Regions from separate parts of the Comamonas squillarum genome, predicted to be linked through region 2. Evidence: predicted binding sites of a transcription regulator. Region 2 holds the regulator's gene; the other holds the start of a gene.
The links. The regulator sigma-54, encoded in region 2, starts transcription at its own class of promoters, with help from an activator protein. The targets are predictions, from matches to a motif close to TGGCANGNAANCTGCTTT.

Region 1: N4T19_RS21265 (urease accessory protein UreD) is a predicted target of sigma-54. The motif match lies at 5,547-5,564, and genes of this name have one in related genera.

The regions. Positions count from the first base shown of each region.
Region 1 covers NZ_CP104377.1:4,679,048-4,686,513, reverse strand. The annotation lists gene ureG (urease accessory protein UreG) at 1-595, opposite strand, end outside; gene N4T19_RS21300 (urease accessory protein UreF) at 592-1,299, opposite strand; gene ureE (urease accessory protein UreE) at 1,296-1,871, opposite strand; gene N4T19_RS21290 (GNAT family N-acetyltransferase) at 1,868-2,350, opposite strand; gene ureC (urease subunit alpha) at 2,365-4,083, opposite strand; gene N4T19_RS21280 (urease subunit beta) at 4,127-4,435, opposite strand; gene N4T19_RS21275 (HupE/UreJ family protein) at 4,450-5,058, opposite strand; gene N4T19_RS21270 (urease subunit gamma) at 5,090-5,392, opposite strand; gene N4T19_RS21265 (urease accessory protein UreD) at 5,657-6,487, shown strand; gene N4T19_RS21260 (SCO family protein) at 6,526-7,134, opposite strand; gene cyoE (heme o synthase) at 7,142-7,466, opposite strand, start outside.
Region 2 covers NZ_CP104377.1:2,982,277-2,989,742, forward strand. The annotation lists gene N4T19_RS13805 (aspartyl/asparaginyl beta-hydroxylase domain-containing protein) at 1-749, shown strand, start outside; gene rpoN (RNA polymerase factor sigma-54) at 825-2,441, opposite strand; gene lptB (LPS export ABC transporter ATP-binding protein) at 2,547-3,323, opposite strand; gene lptA (lipopolysaccharide transport periplasmic protein LptA) at 3,347-4,015, opposite strand; one part of gene N4T19_RS13825 (IS3 family transposase) at 4,144-4,633, shown strand; one part of gene N4T19_RS13825 (IS3 family transposase) at 4,633-5,519, shown strand; gene N4T19_RS13830 (thiol:disulfide interchange protein DsbA/DsbL) at 5,589-6,233, opposite strand; gene N4T19_RS13835 (SPOR domain-containing protein) at 6,290-6,994, opposite strand; gene argS (arginine--tRNA ligase) at 7,021-7,466, opposite strand, start outside.

The DNA.
Region 1 (7,466 bases), 1.7 Mb from region 2:
TCAGGTTGGTCATCACAAAGGGTTTGGTGCCCTTGGGGCCGCTGCGCATGCGTTCGGTGTCGCTGCGCATCACCTCCAGGTTGGCGCCGACATAGGGGGCGAGATCGGTCTTGTTGATCACAAACAGATCGCTCTTGGTGATGCCGGGGCCGCCCTTGCGCGGAATCTTCTCGCCGGCCGCCACATCGATCACATAGATCGTCAGGTCCGACAGCTCGGGGCTGAAGGTGGCAGCCAGGTTGTCGCCGCCCGATTCGATAAACACGATATCGGCATCGGGAAACTGGCCCAGCATGCGGTCGATGGCTTCGAGGTTGATGGAGGCATCTTCGCGGATCGCCGTGTGCGGGCAGCCGCCCGTCTCCACCCCCATGATGCGCTCGGCTGGCAGCGCGCCGCTGACGGTCAGCAGGCGCTGGTCTTCCTTGGTGTAGATGTCGTTGGTGATGGCGATCAGGTCCCATTTGTCGCGCATGGCCTTGCACAGCATCTCCAAGATGGTGGTCTTGCCCGAGCCCACGGGCCCGCCGATACCAACGCGCAGCGGAGGCAGCTTTTTGCTGCGGTGGGGGATGTGGTGCAGTGCAGTGCTCATGATCGAAAAAGCCGTGAGTATTGGTGTTCATGCCGGGCCGAAAGAATGGCCAGCATCGGGGAAAAAGCCTGGCGCTGGTCATCGCCCAGCACCAGCGCATGCTCGGCCGCCGCCGGTATCGCCTCTGCCAGCCGCGCCAGAATGCGCTGGCCGGCACTCTGGCCCAGCGGCACGGATTTGATCGCTGCCTGCACCATGTTCTCGGCCCAGCCAAAGGCATAGGCGAGCAGCGCATCGCGCGCGCCTGCGCCTGCCAGGTGCGCGGCCAGCGCAAAGGCCAGCGGGTAGCTTGCATCCTGGCCAGCCAGCCAGGCCACCCGGGCCAGCGCTTCGCCATCATCGGCATAGCGGTTCTGCAACCAGGCCACCAGCGAGCGCCCCATCTGCTCGGTCTGCAGGCGCAGCTCGCTGCTCTCGCGCGTCTGCAGAACCCAGGCGTTGAGGGCCACCAGGCACGCACGCTCATCGCTGTGCCAGGCCTGCATGGCCTGGGCCAGCACCGCCATATCGCACCGGGCCTGGCTGAGCTGCAGCTGCTCGGCAATCCAGTCGGCCGCCTGCGCCTCGTTGCCCACCAGCGCGGCATTCACGCCCGCCTCCAGCCCCTCCGAATAGGAGAAGCCGCCGATCGGCAAAGCCGGCGAAGCCAGCCACATCAGCTGCAAAAAGCTGGCGGGTGAGAGGGTGAGGAGCGGCGTGCTCATCCGAGGTGGTGCGGATGCGGATGCGGATGGGCATGGCCATGCCCATGGTCATGGCTGTGCCCATGGCCATGCCCATGGTGGCTGTGGCCATCGTTGGTGACATGCCCGCCATAGGCGCCGCCTTCCGGCTCAAAAGGCAGTTCCGCCTCGACCACGGTCATATGCATGCTGCGCAGCATGTCGGCCAGCACATGGTCGGGTTCGATCTTGAGGTGGTCGGGCTGCAGCTCGATGGGCACATGGCGGTTGCCCAGGTGGTAGGCGGCGCGCATCAGGTCAAAAGCCGAGTCATGCTGCGCGCAAGCGCTGATATGCAGCACTTTCTGCGGCGCGGCCACCACCTGGATCACCGAGCCGTCCTCGGCCACCAGCACATCGCCTCCGCGCACGGCCTGACCGCGTGGCAGAAAAATCGCCAGCGCACGGCCGCTGCTGTCGGTGGCCGAAAAGCGCGATTTCTGGCGCACATCCCAGTCCAGCTCGACAAAGCTCGCGCGCTTGCGCAGGGCCGGTGCCAGGCCCTGGCCAGCGGGCAGGCATTTGGAGACTTGCAGCATCGCCCCGTCCGTCATGGCAGCTCCAGGCGCATAAAGCAGCTGTTCGGATCGGGCTGGTAGCTGCCAAACGGTGCGCAGGGGACAAAGCCATTGCGCGCGTAAAAACGGCGCGCCGGCGCAAAAAAGGCCTCGGTACCCGTCTCCAGGCTGATGCGCGTGGCCCCCTGCGCCCGGGCCTGGGCCAGCACATGGTCCAGCACCTGCTGGGCAGCACCTGAGCCGCGTTGCGCCGCCTCCACCCGCATCGATTTGAGCTCCAGGTGGCCGGCATCCAGGGTCTTGAGCGCGCAGGTGGCGACCAAGGCCTTGGGCTCCTGCGCAGCGGTCCAGCCGGTCCACAGCTGCAGCCCGGGCGCGCGCAGCTGCGCGGGGTCGAGCGCATGCACGCTCTCGGGCGGCGAGATACGGCGCATATCGCTCAGGTGCGCTTCCAAAAAGGCCAGCACGCGCGCGTCGGTCACGGGGTCCAGCTTGAAAATCAATGGGCTTGCCATGGGTCCTTACCGGTTCAAAACAGAAAATAACGCTGGGCCATCGGCAGGCTGCTCGCTGGCTCGCAGGTCAGCAGCTGGCCATCGGCGCGCACCGCATAGGTCTGGGCATCGACCTCCATGTGCGGCGCCAGGTCGTTGTGCACCATGTGCTGCTTTTGCAAGCCGCGTATGCCTTTGACAGCCGACAAGGTCTTGGCTAGGCCAAAGCGCTGGCCAATGCCGGCAGCCAAGCCCGCTTGCGAGACAAAGGTCAGTGAGGTCCTGGCAATCGCCCCGCCAAAGGCGCCAAACATCGGGCGGTAGTGCACCGGCTGGGGTGTCGGGATCGAGGCATTGGGGTCACCCATGGCCGCCATCGCGATAAAGCCGCCCTTGAGAATGCAGCTGGGTTTGACGCCAAAGAAGGCCGGCTTCCAGATGACGATATCGGCCCACTTGCCCACTTCGAGGCTGCCCACCTCATGGCTGATGCCATGGGCAATGGCCGGGTTGATCGTGTACTTGGCGATGTAGCGCTTGATGCGGAAGTTGTCATGCCGCTCGCTGTCGCCGGGCAAGGCGCCGCGCTGGAGCTTCATCTTGTGCGCCGTCTGCCAGGTGCGCAGGATCACCTCACCCACCCGGCCCATGGCCTGGCTGTCGGAGCTGAACATGCTGATGGCGCCAATGTCGTGCAGGATATCCTCGGCCGCAATGGTTTCCTTGCGGATGCGGCTTTCAGCAAAGGCCAGGTCCTCGGCAATCCCGGCATCAAGGTGGTGGCAGACCATCAGCATGTCCACATGCTCATCCAAGGTGTTGATCGTGTAGGGCCGCGTCGGGTTGGTCGAGCTGGGCAGCACATTGGCCTCGCCCACCACTTTCAAGATATCGGGCGCATGGCCGCCGCCCGCCCCTTCGGTGTGGAAGGTGTGGATGGTGCGGCCCTTGAACGCGGCCACCGTGTCTTCGACAAAGCCGCTTTCGTTGAGCGTATCGGTATGGATCGCCACCTGGGTGTCGGTGAGCTCGGCCACATCCAGGCAGTTGTCGATGGCCGCCGGCGTGCTGCCCCAGTCCTCGTGCAGCTTGAGGCCAATCGCGCCGGCATCGATCTGCTCATGCAGGGCCAGCGGCAGGCTGGCATTGCCCTTGCCCAGAAAGCCCAGGTTCATCGGGAAGGCATCGGCCGCCTGCAGCATGCGCTCCATGTTCCAGGCGCCGGGCGTGCAGGTGGTCGCAAAGGTGCCGGTGGCCGGGCCGGTGCCGCCACCAATCATCGTCGTCACGCCGCTGGTCAGCGCCTCTTCGATCTGCTGGGGCGCGATGAAGTGGATGTGCGTGTCGATGCCGCCAGCGGTCACGACCATGCCTTCGCAGCTGATGATCTCGGTGCCCGGGCCAATGATGATGTCCACACCCGGCTGCGTGTCCGGGTTACCGGCCTTGCCAATCGCGGCAATGCGGCCGGCCTTCAGGCCAATGTCCGCCTTGACGATGCCCCAGTGGTCGATGATCAGCGCATTGGTCAGCACCGTGTCCATCGCGCCCTGCGCACTGCTGCGCTGGCTTTGCGCCATGCCATCACGGATGGTCTTGCCACCGCCAAACTTCACCTCTTCGCCGTAGCCGCCCGCACGCAGGGTGAAGTCCTGCTCCACCTGCACGACCAGTTCGGTATCGGCCAGGCGCAGGCGGTCACCCACCGTGGGCCCATAGGTCTCTGCGTATGCGCGTCTGTCCATTGTTGCCATCAGAACCATCCTGTCTTAGAACGCTGGCACAGCATGCCGGGCTTCATTCCAGCGCCCCTTGCACCAGGCCGCGAAAACCGTAGATCTGCCGCTCGCCGCCAACATCCACCAGCTCCACCGTGCGCTGCTGGCCGGGCTCAAAGCGCACCGCCATGCCGCTGGCAATATGCAGTCGCATGCCGTGCGCCGCCTGGCGGTCGAAGCTCAGGCCGGCATTGGTCTCGGCAAAGTGGTAGTGCGACCCTACCTGGATGGGCCGGTCGCTCGCGTTGTGTACCACCAGCGTGGTGGTACGGCGCCCGGGGTTCAGCGTGTGTTCGCCCTCGTCCAGCAGCAGTTCACCTGGGATCATGGTGCCGCTCCTCGTCAGGCCAGGCGCGTCAGCATGGCCGCGCCCAAGACCGCGGTGGCCCCGCCCGCCAGCTTGGCCAGCCAGCGGTGGCGCTGCATGAGGGCCTTGCCCAGCACCATGCCGCCCACATGCAACAAGGCCGAGCCCAGCGCCATGCCCGCCAGCGCGCCCGCCGATGCCAGCGCAGAATCGGCCGCCAGCTCAAAGCCGTGGGCCGCGCCATGGAAAAACGCAAACACCCCGGCCAGCGCAGCGGCCAGCACCCAGGGCATCTGCTTTTGCACCGCCACCAGCAGGCCCAGCACCAGCACCGATGCGGCAATCATCGGCTCCACGCCGGGCACCCACAGACCGGCAAAACCTGCCAGCGCCCCCGCCACCAGCAGGGCCACAAAGGCGGCCGGTGCGCGCCAGGCGGGCGTCACCGTCAGCGCACTCCAGGCGCCCACGGCCAACATCGCGGCCATATGGTCGGCGCCAGTAAACGGATGGGCAAAGGCATGGCCAAAGCTGCTCAAAAAGCCATGGTGGCCGCCACCATCGGCGCCCACATGGGCCATGGCTGACAGCGGCAAAGCCGCAGCGGCGGTGGCCAGCGCGGCAGAGAATTTCTTGAAGTTCATAGTGGTCGAGTGCGCGAGAAAAATGGGAGGTTCAGACAATGGGCTCATGCACGGTGACGAGCTTGGTGCCATCGGGAAAGGTCGCCTCGATCTGGATATCGGCAATCATCTCGGGAATGCCCTCCATCACGTCGGCGCGCGTGAGCACCGTGCGGCCGGCGCTCATCAGTTGGGCAACGGTCTTGCCATCGCGCGCGCCCTCCATCACAAAGGCGCTGATCAGCGCCACCGCCTCGGGGTAGTTCAGCTTGAGCCCCCGGGCCAGGCGCCGCTCGGCCAGCAAGGCGGCGGTAAAGATCAGCAGCTTGTCTTTTTCGCGAGGTGTCAGTTCCATACCTAGTGCAAAGCAAGGCACATGCCAAGGGGCTACAACGGCTGGGCATGCACGCTTTCCGTGCCGCCACCCGCCCGCCTTGCACCACATGCATGCACAGCAGCCGCGCATGCACCAATTCGGCACAGACCACACCCCAGAGCAGTGCAGTTCCTGGCACGTGGCTTGCAAAAGCCCACGCATGTCTTTCGTCCCCCTGCTCCCGCTCCCGATCCCGGCCCTTGCGCCCTGCTGCCCGCCAGGCACCCACCGCCCGCCGCAGCCATGAGCTGGCATGCCCAACTAGACCTGCGCTACGGCCAGCAAGCCGGCAAGACGTCGGTGCAGTTCAGCCACGATGGCCCGCTGCGCATTCTCAAAAGCCTCTACCCCGAAGGCCCGGGCATTTGCCACAACGTGCTGGTGCACCCGCCCGGCGGCCTGGTGGGTGGCGATATGCTGGATATCTCGGTCGAGGTGGCGGCAGGCGCCCATGCGCTCGTCACCACGCCGGGCGCAACGCGCTTTTACAAGAGCAATGGCCAGCCGGCCTTGCAGCGCACCCGCCTCAAACTGCAGGCCGGCGCCCGGCTGGAATGGTTGCCGCTGGAAGCCGTTGCCTACAACGCCTGCGATGCGGCCAATGAGCTGCAGATGGAACTGGCACCGGATGCAGAGCTGCTGACCTGGGACATCACCGCGCTGGGCCTGCCGCTGGCGGGTCAGCCCTTTACCCAGGGCGTGTTTTCGCAGCACATCGCATGGCCGGGGCATTTTCTGGAACGCGGCCGTATCCGGGCCGATGATGGGCTGCTGCTCAACGCACAGCTGGGCCTGGCGGGCCAGCGCTGCCTGGGGAGTTTGATCTACGCCAGCGGCTCGCCCATCAACCGCGCGCAACGCGAAGCGCTGCTGGAGAGCACCCAGCAGCTGCTGGACGCAGGCCCAGCGGGGTTGATGGCCGGGGTGACCGCGCCGAACGAGCATATGCTGGTGCTGCGTGGCCTGGCGCCCGTGGTGGAGCCGGCGATGCAGCTGTGGAAGACGGTCTGGGGCCACTGGCGCAGCAGCCTCTGGGGCCTGCCGGCGCAGCGGCCGCGTATCTGGTCGATGTGAGTGCAGCGCTTGCCCAGCGCTGTTAAGCGTGTAAGCGCTTAAGCGCCGTCGATCAGCTGCTCGATATCTTTGGCCAGCGTTTCAACGGGGGTGCCATAGCGGCTGTACAAGCGCAGGCGCCCTTGCGGGTCAAAGATGTAGTCGCCAGCGGTATGGTCCATCGTGTAGCTGCCCGGGGTCTGGCCCTCGACCCGCTTGTAGTAGACCTTGAAGTCCTTGGCCATCTTGGCCGTTTCCTCGTCGCTGCCGCGCAGCGCCAGAAAGCTGGGGTCAAAGTTGGCGAGGTAGGCCTGCAAGATTTCGGGCGTGTCGCGCGATGGATCGACCGAGGCGAAGATCACCTGCAGCTTGTCACCCTTTGCGCCGAGCTTTTGCTTGACGGCGGCCAGGTCGCCCAAAGTGGTCGGGCAGACATCGGGGCACTGGGTAAAGCCAAAGAACACCAGCACGACCTTGCCCTTGAAGTCGGCCATGCTGCGGCGCTGGCCATGCTGGTCGGGCATGGAGAAATCCTGCCCATACTCCTTGCTGCCCGTCAGGTCGATGGCGTTGAAATCGGCCTTGGATTTGCAGGCGGTGAGGACACCGGCGGCCGAGGCCAGCATGGCCGAGCCCGCCAGCCAGCGAAGGGCATTGCGCTTGTTCATTGCAGATTTACCAGCTCACATAGTGGTCCACCAGCAGCGCCACAAACAGCAGGCTGAGGTAGACCAGCGAAAAACGGAAAGTCTTGCGCGCCAGCGCGTCGGAGTAATTGCGCCACAGCGCAAAGGCATAGCCAAAGAACCCGGCACCCAGCACGACTGCGGCCACCAGGTAGATCCAGGAGCTCATCTGGATGATGAAGGGCAGCAGGCCGGCGGCAAACAAGACCACGGTGTAGAGCAAGACCTGCACGCGGGTGTAATAGTTCCCATGCGTGACCGGCAGCATCGGCAGGCCGGACTTGCGGTAGTCCTCGACCCGGTACAGCGCCAGT
Region 2 (7,466 bases):
ACCTGCCCACCAGCACCTTCCCCGACCTGGCCCCCCTGCAGGCCCACTGGCGCGAGATCCGCGAAGAGGCCATCGGTCTGCACCAGGCCATGCAGATCAAGGCCGCGGCCAACAACGACGACGCGGGCTTCAACTCCTTCTTCAAGACCGGCTGGAAGCGCTTCTACCTGAAGTGGTACGGCCAGGCCCACCCGTCTGCGATGGAGCTGTGCCCCAAGACCACGGCGCTGGTGCAGTCCATCCCCGGCATCAAGGCGGCCATGTTTGCCGAGCTGCCGCCCGGCGCCAAGCTCAACCTGCACCGCGACCCCTATGCCGGCTCGCTGCGCTACCACCTCGCTGTGCTGGCGCCCAATGATGACCGCTGCATGATCGAGGTCGATGGCACGCCCTACAGCTGGCGCGAGGGCGAAGGCGTGATCTTTGACGAGACCTTTATGCACTGGGCCGAGAACCGGTCCGAAGGCAACCGCATCGTGCTGTTCTGCGATGTCGAGCGCCCGATGACCAATGGCTTTGCGCAGTGGCTCAACCGCTGGCTGGGCACGCATGTGGTCGCTGCCGCCAGCTCGCCCAACAACGAAGGCGATCCGCGCGGCTTCATCAGCCGCATCTTCAAGATCTCGTTCTACATGGGCCAGTACCGCCGCCGCTTCAAGGCCTGGAACAAGACGGCCTACAAGCTCACCAAGTTTGGCCTGATGCTGGCCGTGCTGGCCTTGTTCATCTGGTGGCTGTGGCCAAAGTAAAGCGGCTCCGTCTCAAAGCAAAACCGCAGTGCCTAACGCAACTGCGGTTTTTTTATGGGCCCTGGCTGCTTGCGCTTACAGCGCCTTGCGCAGGCTGGCCGGCGGGATGCGCATGGCCTCGCGGTACTTGGCCACCGTGCGGCGCGCGCATTCAATGCCCTGGGCCTGCAGCAGATCGGCGATTTTTGCATCCGACAGCGGCTTTTTCGCGCTTTCCTCGTCCAGCAGCTGCTTGATCAGCGCCTTGACCGCCGTGCTCGACGCACTGCCGCCGGTCTCGGTGCCCAGGCCCGAGCCAAAGAAGTACTTGAGCTCGAACGTGCCCTGCGGCGTGGCCATGTACTTGGCCGTGGTCACGCGGCTGATGGTGGACTCGTGCAGGCCCAGCTCATCGGCAATCTCGCGCAGCACCATGGGGCGCATCGCCAGCTCGCCATGGACAAAGAAATTGCGCTGGCGCTCGACGATGGCCTGCGAGACGCGCAAGATGGTGTCAAAGCGCTGCTGGATGTTCTTGATGAACCAGCGCGCCTCCTGCAGCCGCTGCTGCAGCGCGCCATGGCCCTCGCTGCCCTTGTGGCTGCGCAAGGCATTGGCGTAGACATCCTGCACGCGCAGGCGCGGCATCACCTCGGCATTGAGCTGCACGCTGAAACCGGGCACCGGCAGGCCGCGCTCATTGCTGGGTCGCACGAGGACATCGGGGATGATGGTGTTGCGGTCCACATCGGCATAGGGCCGGCCGGGGCGGGGCTCGAGCTTGGCGATCAGCGCCAGCGCGCTGCGCACCGCGGCATCACTGCATCCGGTCAGTTGCACCAGCTTGCGCACATCACGGCGCGCCAGCAGCTCCAGCGATTCCTGGCAGACCAGCAAAGCGGTCTCCAGCGCCAGCGCATCGGCCTCGGGCGTGTCCGAGCCCTCTTCATCCAACAGCCGCTGCTGGGCCTTGATCTGCAGCTGCATGCATTCGGACAGGTTGCGCGCGCCCACGCCAATCGGCTCCAGACTTTGCAGCAAGCGCAGCGCCACGGTCAGGTGGTGCAGCAGGGCTTCGTAGCGTTCGGGATCCGAGGCATCGCCAAAGCTTTGCGCCAGCTCGGCCAGCGTTTCTTCGAGGTAGCCGTCGTCGTTCAGTGATTCAATCAGAAAGTAGAGCGCGGCCCGGTCTTCCTGGCACAGGCGCAGCGACAAGGCCTGGCGGTGCAGCACATCCTGCAGGCTCAGGTGCTCGCTGCGCCGGTCGGACATCGGCGTCTCGTCGTCGTCATCGCTGGCGCTGGAGCGGGCGGGCAGATCGCCGCCCCACTCTTCCCAGTCCGATGCCGAATCGCCGGCAGCGGCCTCGGCATCGACGCCGGTTTCCTTGCCCGCAGCAAAATCCAGCGGCTGGTCGGAGGTTCCGGGCTCGAAATCGCTACTGTTGTTGGTGTCGGTGCTGGCAGCAGTATCGGCACCCTTGTCGGCTGCGTCTGCAGCGTCTGCAGCTTCGGCAGATTCAGCGGCTTCTTTACGGGCTTCAGCCTCGGGGGCCTCATCGCCCTCGCGCTCCAGAAACGGGTTTTCGTCGAGCATCTGCTCGACTTCCTGTGTCAGCTCCTGCGTGGACAGCTGCAGCAGGCGAATCGACTGCTGCAGCTGGGGGGTCAGGGTCAGGTTCTGCGATACGCGCAGCGACAGCGACGGCATCATGGCTGCGCCTCCACACGGGCTGGGGCAGCTGGCAACGGATCAGCCCTGCCGGCCCCGCAGCGCGGGACGGCATCTTGGCTGGCACGCCCGCCAAGGCGTGCGGTGTCACATACGGAAATGTTCACCCAGATACACCCTCCGGACCTCTGCGTTCTCCACAATCTCTTGCGGCGTCCCGGCGGCCAGCACCTTGCCATCGCTGATGATGCAGGCATGGTCACAGATACCCAGGGTTTCGCGCACATTGTGGTCGGTGATCAGCACGCCAATGCCGCGCTCCTTGAGAAAGGCGACAATGCGCTGGATCTCGATCACGGCGATGGGGTCGATGCCGGCGAAAGGCTCGTCGAGCAGGATGAAACGGGGCTGGGTGGCCAGCGCACGGGCGATCTCGACCCGGCGGCGCTCGCCGCCGGACAGCGCGACTGACGGTGATTCGCGCAGGTGCTCGACCCGCAGCTCCTGCAGCAGCGCGGTGAGCTGGCGCTCGACCTCGGCGCGCGAGAGCGGCTTGCCATGCTCATCTTTTTGCAGCTCCAGCACGGCGCGCACATTGTCCTGCACGCTGAGCTTGCGAAAGATCGAGGCCTCCTGCGGCAGGTAGGACAGGCCCAGCTGCGAGCGCTGGTGGATCGGCATATTGGCCACCGACTGCCCATCGATGCGGATATCCCCGCCATCGCTGCGTACCAGGCCCACGATCATGTAGAACGAGGTGGTCTTGCCCGCGCCATTGGGGCCTAGCAAACCCACCACTTCGCCCTTGCGCACCGACAGCGACACGTCCTTGACCACCTTGCGGCTGCCATAGGATTTCTCCAGGTGCAAGACCTCCAGCTGGCTGCGGTGGTCGCTGTTGGCGACCCGGGCGTTGACGGAAATGGTCGACGAGTTTTCTGCCACGGTCACTTGGCTCCGTCGTTCAGTTGGGTGCTGGGGCGCAATGGCGTCTTGTCATCGGCAGCGGGCTTGGCTGGGGCGCTGGCCTTGTCGTCCGCCTTGCCATCGGCCTTGGGCGTCAGGATCACACGGACGCGGTCCTTCTTGGGCGCACCGGGCTTGGGTTCGGCCGCCGCCTGGGCGCCCTTTTGGCCGGAGACCGTGAAGGTATCGCTCAGATTGTTGTAGACGATCAGCGGGCCACTGACCTGGTCGGTCAACGTGGTCTCGCGGTAACGGCGCAACTCGCCGCGGCGCTCAAAGTGCACGGTGTCATCGCGGCCGTTATAGGTGATGACCTCGCCTTCGCCTTCGACGAACTCGTCAGGCGCGCCTGGGGCCGAGTCACGCTTTTGGCGGAAGAATGCGAGCTTGCCCGGCGCAGCAGTCACCACGCCGTGCTGGAAGCCGTCGCGGTCCTGGCTCACGGTCAGCTGCGCGCCACGGATGATGATGGTGCCCTTGGTCACCACCACATTGCCCGTGAAGACACTGGTCTGCTTGAGTTCATCGTGGCGGCCATCGTCCGCCTCGATGTTCATGGGCTTGGTGCGGTCTGCACGCTCGGCGTGCGACAGCAGCGGCACGGCCAGGGCCACTGCCACCAACAAAGAGTTAAAAATACGGTGTCTCATAAGGCATGAATCTTGCTCTGCCCCATTGTAGCCATGCTGGAGCGTTAGGCCGTTTCTGGCACAAAAAAGCCCGCGTGTGAACTGCACCCCAAAAGTTGGACATCCATCCAACCTTTGGGGTGTTTTTCATGGCGAAGTACGACGAGAGTTACAAGCTGGAAGTTGTCCAGGGCTACGTGCAGGGGCAGCATGGGTTCAGAGCACTGGCCCATGCTCACGGTCTCGACCAAGCGACAGTGCGACGTTGGGTAAAGAGCTACCAGCAGCATGGCCTATCAGGGTTGCGCAAGAAGTTCAGTCGCTACAGCGCTGACTTCAAACTGGCAGTGTTGCAGCGGATGTGGCGAGATGATCTGTCTGCACGAGAGACGATTACCTTGTTTGATATCCGGGGTGGCACGGGTGTCATCAGCGCCTGGGAGCTGCAATATCATGACGGTGGGCCGCAAGCACTTGCACCCCGGCCAAGAGGACGCTCCAAGAAGATGCCAAACCCACCCACAGCCAAGCCCGCACAGGCACAAGCAGTTATGTCTGCGGACGACACGCGTTCGCACGCAGATTTGCTCAAAGAGGTGAAGTACCTGCGCGCGGAGGTGGCGTACCTAAAAAAATTGGAGGCCTTGGTTCAGGCGAAAAAACAAGCTGCGCAGAAAAAGCGCGGATAGTGCTTGAGCTAAGGCCAGATCACGACCTCAAGGACTTGCTGCGGGCAGGTAAGCTGGCGCGCAGCACCTTCTATTACCAGGCTCAAGTGCACAGGAGAGGCGACAAATACGCTGAGCTCAAGGCTCAGATCCGATCTGTCTACGAGCTTCACAAAGGACGCTATGGCTATCGGCGCATTGCGCTTGAACTCAAGCGCAATGGCTGTCATGTGAACCACAAGAGCGTGCAGCGCCTGATGCAGGTAATGGGGATGAAGTCCCTGGTTCGGCCCAAGAAATATCGCTCCTATCGCGCCGGGCAGCACGCGGGCGTGGCCAATGTGTTGCAGCGCCAGTTCATGGCCGAGCAGCCTAACCAGAAATGGGTGACGGACGTGACAGAGTTCAACGTCTTGGGTAAAAAGCTATACCTGTCGCCTGTCATGGATCTATTCAACGGCGAGGTGGTGAGCTATCAGATGAATACGCAACCGCGCTTGAAGATGGTGGGTGACATGTTGCGCAAGGCGCTAGGCAAGCTGGGCAGGGAGGAAAAACCATTGCTGCATTCCGACCAGGGCTGGCAGTACCAAAGTCGTGCCTATCGCCGCTTGCTGGCCGATCATGGCCTGGTGCAAAGCATGTCACGTCGGGGCAATTGCTTGGATAACGCAGCGATGGAGAGCTTCTTCGGAACCTTGAAGTCCGAGTTCTTCCACCTCAACAAGTTCAGCAGTGTGGCGCAGCTTCAAGAAGGTCTTCACCACTACATCCATTACTACAATCACCAACGCATCAAGCTAAAACTAAAAGGCCTGAGTCCAGTGCAATACCGGATTCAGGCCTTCAGTCCCTAGCTTCCAACTGTCCAACTTCTTGGGGTCAGTTCAGTGCGCGGGCTCTGTCTCAAGCGTTGGGGAATCCGCTCAGCCTTGTGCAGCCAGGAACTCTACCACTTGCAGCACGTTGCTCATCGAGCCGGCACGGGTTCCGTCGGTGTAGTACTTGCCCGCCACGCCCAGCGATGGAACGCCTTCGACGCCGTAGGACTCTTGCAGCTGGGTGGCCTTGCGCACCTGGCCTGCGACGCTGAACGAGTTGTAGGCTTCCTTGAACTTGGCCAAGTCCACGCCGTTCTTGTCCATCCAGGCGAAGATCTCGTCGTCCTTGTTCAGGCGCTGGCGCTCGACGTGGATCGCACGGAAAACCTTGACATGTACGTCAGGGATCAGGCCCATCGACTCCAGCGCAAAGTAGATCTTTTGCTGCGGCACAAAGGTGTTGTTGAAGGCCACAGGCACGCGGCGGATCTGCAGGTTCTTGGGGGCAGTCTTGGCCCAGGCTTCAAACTGCGGCTCGAAGGCATTGCAGTGGGGGCAGCTGTACCAGAAGAACTCGATCACCTCGACCTTGCCAGCGGGCGCATCGGGGGTGACGGGCTTGGCCAGCTTCAGGTAGTCCTTGCCTTCCTTGAACTTGGCCTGTGCGTTGGCGCCGGTGGCAAAAGGCAGGCTCAGCGCCGAGGCGGCAGTAGCGGAAGCCGCCAAAGTGGAAAACTCACGACGTTTCATGTTTTGTTAACTCCAGTGACAAGTTGCGGTTAGGAGTGCCCTGCACCGCCAAAAGTTCAACGCTGCACGCGGACGATTTGCGCATCCACGCCGGCGCCATCGAGCTTGCCTTTGAGGCCATCGGCATCATCGCGCTTGTTGAAGGGGCCCACGCGCACCCGGTATACGGTGCGGCCATTGACTTCGCGCTCGCTCACCCGCGCTTCCCAGCCCATCATCGCCAGCTTGGCGCGCTGTGCATCGCCATCGGACTGGCTGCGGAAAGCACCGGCCTGCACGAAGTACTGGAAGCCGTCGGTGCCATCGGCACTGCGCGACTTGGCCAGATCGCCCAGCGGATCTGCGCCCTGGCCGGCCTTGGGGTCGAGCTTGGCCACCTGGGTCTTGTCTGCCGGCTTGTCAGCGGGCTTGGTGGTATCGGGCAGCACCACTTCGGGCTTGGCAGGCTTGTTTTCCACTGGCGCGGGGGCGTTGTCAGCCACCGTGCGCGGCGGCTCAGGCACCACCACGCCCTGAGCGGCCGGTGCCACAGCCGCGGGCGCACGCGCGGGGTTCTTGCCATAGAGCGGCGAGTTCGGGTCCCAGTTCTGGTTGCGCTGCGCCTCGGCCTTGTCCTTGGCCTCGCCGCGCACGCCACCTTTGTTGACAAACGGCACCGGCACATTGGTGACGTACACGGCCACGGCCAAGGCCGCGCCCACGCCCACCAGCAGCCCCAGGATCAGGCCCAGGATGGTTCCACCACGTTGATGTCGTCGCATTGCAGTTATTACCTTTGTTCGCAAAATCACATGCGCTCTGGTGCACTCACACCCAGCACGGCCAGGCCATTGCGCAGCACCTGCGCGACCGCTGCCACGAGTGCCAGACGGGCCAGTTTGGTGGCTTCGTCATCCACCAAGATACGCTCTGCATCATAGTAGCTGTGGTAGGCCGAGGCCAGGTCACGCAGATAGAACGTAACATCGTGCGGCGCATTGCCAGCCGCGGCGTTGCTCAGCATCTCGGGATACTGGGCCAGCATCTGCATCAGCGCCTGGGCCTGCGGCCCTTGCAGCGCGCACAGGTCAATGCCGCTCAGCGCAGGCAGACCAGCGCCGCCTTGCTCCTGCCAGCCGCGCAGCACCGAGCAGATGCGCGCATGGGCGTACTGCACGTAGAACACCGGGTTGTCATTGTTCTGGGCCACGGCCAGGTCGACATCAAAGGTGTACTCGGTATCGGGCTTGCGCG